DNA from 2 places in the Streptomyces sp. NPDC002328 genome. Region 1 is predicted to be linked to the other one. Evidence: riboswitches for the same ligand, from Rfam matches in the RefSeq annotation. Region 1 holds a riboswitch; the other holds the start of a gene.
The links. A riboswitch is a leader RNA that binds a small molecule or an ion and turns the genes downstream of it on or off. The one in region 1 is predicted to bind glycine.
Positions count from the first base shown of each region.

Region 2: it holds a riboswitch for glycine, as region 1 does, so the genes downstream of both, gcvT (glycine cleavage system aminomethyltransferase GcvT) here and gcvP (aminomethyl-transferring glycine dehydrogenase) in region 1, are expected to answer to the same signal.

Region 1 covers NZ_JBIARQ010000016.1:176,168-179,111, reverse strand. Annotated here, with positions in the region: gene ACFYX4_RS31795 (DNA polymerase IV) at 1-861, shown strand, start outside; gene ACFYX4_RS31790 (PRC-barrel domain-containing protein) at 783-1,154, opposite strand; glycine riboswitch at 1,270-1,365, shown strand; gene gcvP (aminomethyl-transferring glycine dehydrogenase) at 1,541-2,944, shown strand, end outside.
Region 2 covers NZ_JBIARQ010000010.1:47,705-50,648, reverse strand. Annotated here, with positions in the region: gene ACFYX4_RS24220 (enhanced serine sensitivity protein SseB) at 1-396, opposite strand, end outside; gene ACFYX4_RS24215 (AAA family ATPase) at 484-1,176, opposite strand; glycine riboswitch at 1,348-1,459, shown strand; gene gcvT (glycine cleavage system aminomethyltransferase GcvT) at 1,624-2,742, shown strand; gene gcvH (glycine cleavage system protein GcvH) at 2,861-2,944, shown strand, end outside.

The DNA.
Region 1 (2,944 bases):
CGGCTGCTGGGCAAGGCGCACGGACACGCCCTGTACGCGATGGCGCTGGCGCGCGACGATCGGCCCGTGGTGGCTGAGCGGGAGACCAAGTCGGTGTCCGTGGAGGACACCTACGACGTGGACATCCATGACCGTCTGCGGGTGGGGCTGGAGGTGGCGCGGCTGGCGGACCGGTGTGTGCGCAGACTGCGGGGGGCCGGGCTGTCGGGGCGGACGATCGTGCTGAAGGTGCGGCGCTACGACTTCTCCACGCTCACCCGGTCCGAGACCCTGCGCGGGCCCACGGACGATCCCGGGGTGGTGCGGGAAGCGGCGGCGCGGCTGCTGGACTCGGTGGACACGACGGGCGGGGTGCGGCTGCTCGGGGTGGGCGTCAGCGGGCTGGCGGACTTCACTCAGGAGGACCTGTTCGCGCAGGCCGCGGGGGAGCGGGCGGCCGTGCCCGATGAGGAGCCGCAGCCGGTCGAGCCCGCCGGGCGGGAGGAGACGCCGGCCGAGCACCTGTGGCGGCCGGGGCACGACGTGCGGCACGCGGAGCTCGGTCACGGCTGGGTGCAGGGCAGCGGTCTGGGCCGGGTCACCGTGCGCTTCGAGACACCCGACTCGCCCGTGGGCCGGGTACGGACGTTCCGCACCGACGACCCCGCCCTGGAGCCGGCGGACCCGCTGCCGCTGGTGAAAGCCGATCCGCGCGCGGAACCCGGCCCCTGCCCGGCCCCGACGTCACCCGGCGCTCCCGCGCCCCACGACCGCGTCGGGCCGGACGCCGGGGACGGTCCGGATCAGGTCTCGTCCGTGCCCGCCAGCCTGCCGAAGTCGTGGTCGGGCAGCGGGGGAGGGGCGGCCACATCGAGGCCGTAGTGGTGGTAGAGCTGGAGTTCCTGCTCCGGGGAGAGGTGGCGGCCCACGCCGAAGTCGGGGGCGTCCTTGATGAGGGAGCGCTCGAAGGGGACGCGCAGCGCGCCCTCGACCAGCTCGCTGGGCTCCAGGGGGACGAAGGCGTCCCGCGAGAACAGGCCGGTGCGTATCGCGGCCCATTCCGGGACGCCGGTGGCGTCGTCGAGGTAGACCTCGTCCACCGTGCCGATCTTGGCGCCGTCGCGGTCGAACGCCTTGCGGCCGATCAGGTTGCGTGGATCGATGTCGGTCTGCACGGGGCCCTCCACATGGTCGCACCTCATCCGTAAGCACTACAAAAGAGCACATCGGGACCGGCGGCCACTCGAAAGGAGGGGGCGTTGACCCCGCTGGTAGTCTGGCAACGGCTGCTGACCCCGTGCGGGAGAGTCCTCCGGACACCATCGGAGGCGCCGAAGGAGCAAATCCTCCCCGGAATCTCTCAGGCCCCTGTACCGCACGGACGAGGTCACTCTGGAAAGCAGAGCGGTGGCGGAAGCCTCCGCTCTCACCGACGGTGAAAGCCGGGCTCCCTCGGGCGGCCGGTGAAGCTCTCAGGTTGAGATGACAGAGGGGGAGGCCGTCCGGGTACCCGCGCCAGTGGTGCCCCTCGAAGGTCGCGTCAGACCAGGAGGCCTCCGCAATGACCGCCCATCGCATTCCGCTCTCCGACCTCGAACAGGGAATCCCCTTCGAGCAGCGCCACATCGGCCCCGACCAGGAAGCGCGGGCCAAGATGCTCGCCCAGGTCGGATACGGCTCCCTGGACGAGCTGACCGCCGCCTCGGTCCCGGATGTGATCAAGAACGCCGGCGCGCTGGCCCTGCCGGGCGCGCGCACCGAGGCCGAGGTGCTGGCCGAGCTGCGCTCGCTCGCCGACCGCAACCAGGTCCTCGACTCGATGATCGGGCTCGGCTACTACGGCACGTTCACGCCGCCCGTCATCCTGCGCAACGTCATGGAGAACCCGTCCTGGTACACGGCCTACACGCCGTACCAGCCGGAGATCTCCCAGGGGCGGCTGGAAGCGCTGCTGAACTTCCAGACCATGGTCGCCGACCTCACCGGGCTGCCCACCTCCGGCGCCTCGCTGCTCGACGAGGGGACGGCCGCCGCCGAGGCGATGGCGCTCTCCCGGCGCATGGGGAAGAACAAGAAGGGCCTCTTCCTGATCGACGCGGACGTGCTGCCGCAGACGATCGCCGTGATCGAGACCCGCGCCGAGCCGACCGGCGTCGAGGTGGTCGTCGCCGACCTCGCCGACGGCATCCCCGCCGACATCGCCGAGCGTGAGATCAACGGCGTGCTGCTCCAGTACCCGGGCGCCTCCGGCGTCGTGCGGGACGTCAAGCCCGTGATCGACCAGGCGCACGGGCTGGGGGCGCTCGTCATCGTCGCCGCCGACCTGCTCGCGCTGACGCTGCTGACCTCGCCCGGCGAGCTGGGCGCGGACATCGCGGTCGGCACGACGCAGCGGTTCGGGGTGCCGATGGGCTTCGGCGGGCCGCACGCAGGCTACATGGCCGTCGGGGAGAAGTACGCGCGCAGCCTGCCCGGGCGGCTCGTAGGCGTCTCCGTCGACGCGGACGGCGACAAGGCGTACCGGCTGGCGCTGCAGACGCGTGAGCAGCACATCCGGCGCGAGAAGGCGACCAGCAACATCTGCACGGCGCAGGTCCTGCTCGCCGTCATGGCCGGGATGTACGCCGTCTACCACGGCCCCGACGGGCTGCGGGCGATCGCGCGGCGGACGCACCGGTACGCGACGATCCTCGCCGCGGGGCTGACGGCCGGCGGGGCCGAGGTGGTGCACGGCTCGTACTTCGACACGCTGACCGTCCGGGTGCCGGGCCGGGCCGCCGAGGTCGTCGCCGCCGCGCGGGGCAACGGCGTCAACCTGCGCCTCGTCGACGCCGACCAGGTGTCGATCGCCTGCGACGAGACCACCGGGCGCGCCCAGATCGGCGCCGTCTGGGCCGCCTTCGGCACGGAGGGCGACATCGCGGCGCTGGACGCGGTCACCGAGGACACCCTGCCCGCCGGGCTC
Region 2 (2,944 bases), on a different contig from region 1:
GACCACGCCCTCCGGGTTCACCGCGATGCCCACCTGCGGCGGCAGCCCCCGCGCGAACTCCACCGCCGGCGCGATCGTGTACGCCATGTGCGGGCCGACGACCTGGCGGAACTGCTCCTCTGAGCTGAAGACGGGCACGTAGACCTGGCCGTCGAGCTCCAGCGTGGGCAGGTCCAGCGGGCCGCTGTGCGGGCCGCCGCCGCTGGGCAGCGGGATCCACACGAAGCTCCGGCCCAGCACCTCCACGATCCGCCCGCCGGCCCCCGGCACGCCGAGGGACGCGGACAGCGCCTCCTCCAGCTCGTTGCCGGGCCAACCGCCGTGCGAAGGGGGGTGCGCCTGTGCCGGGAAACCCGCGGAGAAGTCCGCCGGGAAGTCCGCCGGGGGGAATTCCATCTGCCTACCGCCGCCTGCCGAGAACCACTGGTGCAGAAAGGCTAGCGGCAACGGCCGTCCCGTCCAGATCCAGGCGCACCCCGGGGCTCAGCCGGTGAAGCCGACGCGGCGCAGGGTGTCCGCCGCGTCGCGGTCCAGCAGGATCGCCGAGCCGCAGCCGGAGGGCAGCCGCCCTTTCTCCACCGCCCGCAGCAGCCGGGACGCGGCCCGGCGGTGCCGCAGGAACGCGTACCGGGAGACGCCCCGCCCCCGCTCCCGCTGCCCCTCCAGCGCCGTGTCCACGGTCACGTCGAGCAGCAGCAGATGCAGCATGCCCCCGCGCCGGCGGGCCTCCCGGGCCAGCCAGTCCCGCACCCACGCCTGCGTGCCGCAGTCGTGCACCACGACCCCCTTGCCCGACCGCAGCGCCCGCCACAGCCCCGCGTAGTGGGCCAGCCGGACGAGCGGCCGGTAGAGGGCGTACGGCAGCGCCCGCGGCATCCGCGCGTCCCAGCGGTCACGGGTGTCCTGGGAGTCGATGCGGACGCCCTTCACGGCACGTTTCATCAGCGTGGACTTGCCGCTGCCCGGCAGACCGGTGACCACCACCAGGTCCCGGGGCCCGAACAGCAGCCCGTGCGGGCTGTGCCCGGCGCGGGCGCGCAGGTCGCGGACGACGGGGGCGGGCCGGGTGCCGCACGCCCCCCGGACCGGCGTCGCCGGCTGGGCCGGCAGCCCGATCGCCGTGGTGGTCGCGTACGCCGAGGTCGTCGCGTACGTCGAGGTCCTGTTCACCGTGATCGTCCTCCCCTGGGGTCAGACAAGTCTTCTCCCCATCGAGCGTAAAGAGAAGGTAATGCGCGGTGTCTTCCGTTTTCGTGCGCGTACCGCCACAAGCCGGTTACAGACGGGGCCTGCCCCGACCGGGGCGTGCCGTGCAATGATGGCCGCGCCAACTGCATACCGGCCGTTTGAATCCGCGCGGGAGAGTTCCCAGCGGCGCTTCCCGCAAGCGCCGGGCTGGGGCGCCGAAGGAGCAAGTCCCTCCCTTGAATCTCTCAGGCCCCGTTACCGCGCGGGCGAGGCACATCTGAAAAGCGGGCCGGCCCCTGTCCGGGGGCGGCTCCACCCAAGGTGCAAGCCACTGACCGTCCCGTTCACGGACGGGCTTCATGGCGAACCTCTCAGGTTCCGATGACAGATGGGGAGGAACGACCTCACAGTCATGCCTTGGGAGACGAACGCCCGATGAGCAGTACCCCGCTCCGCCATACCGCCCTCGACGCCCTGCACCGCTCGCTCGGCGCGACCATGACCGACTTCGCCGGCTGGGACATGCCCCTGCGCTACGGCTCCGAGCGCGACGAGCACCTCGCCGTGCGCACCAAGGCCGGCCTGTTCGACCTCTCGCACATGGGCGAGATCACGGTGACCGGACCGCAGGCCGCGGCCCTCTTGAACTACGCCCTCGTGGGCAACATCGGGACCGTCGGCGTCGGCCGTGCCCGCTACACCATGATCTGCCGCGAGGACGGCGGCATCCTCGACGACCTGATCGTCTACCGGCTCCAAGAGACCGAGTACATGGTCGTCGCCAACGCCTCCAACGCCCAGGTCGTCCTCGACGCACTCGTCGAGCGCTCCGCCGGCTTCGACGCCGAGGTGCGCGACGACCGGGACGCGTACGCGCTGATCGCCGTGCAGGGCCCCGAGTCCCCCGGCATCGTGAAGTCCCTCACCGATGCCGACCTCGACGGCCTGAAGTACTACGCCGGGCTGCCCGGCACGGTCGCCGGCGTCCCGGCGCTGATCGCCCGCACCGGCTACACCGGCGAGGACGGCTTCGAGCTGTTCGTGAAGCCGGAGCACGCGGTCGAGCTGTGGCAGGCGCTGACCAAGGCCGGCGAGGGCGTCGGTCTGATCCCCTGCGGTCTGTCCTGCCGGGACACGCTGCGCCTGGAGGCGGGGATGCCGCTGTACGGGCATGAGCTGTCGACCTCGCTCACCCCCTTCGACGCCGGGCTCGGCCGGGTGGTGAAGTTCGAGAAGGAGGGCGACTTTGTGGGGCGCCAGGCGCTGCGCGAGGCCCTCGAGAACCTCAACCACGACATTCCGCGCGTCCTCGTCGGCCTGATCGCCGAGGGCCGCCGGGTCCCCCGCGCCGGGTACGCCGTGGTCGCCGACGGCCAGGTGATCGGCGAGGTCACCTCCGGCGCCCCCTCCCCCACCCTGGGCAAGCCGATCGCGATGGCGTACGTCGACGCCGCGCACGCCGTTCCGGGCGCCGCGGGCATCGGCGTGGACATCCGGGGCAGCCACGAACCGTACGAGGTCGTGGCGCTGCCGTTCTACAAGCGCCAGAAGTAGACACTGGGCGCGGTGCTTCGCCCCACGGCGTGACCCTGCGCACATTTCCGCTGCTCACGTGCGTTCCGAGCAGGTCCCCCTTCACCAGCACTCCCCCGCGTACAGGAGAATTCAGGCCATGAGCAACCCGCAGCAGCTGCGCTACAGCAAGGAGCACGAGTGGCTGTCGGGCGCCGAGGACGGCGTCTCGACGGTCGGCATC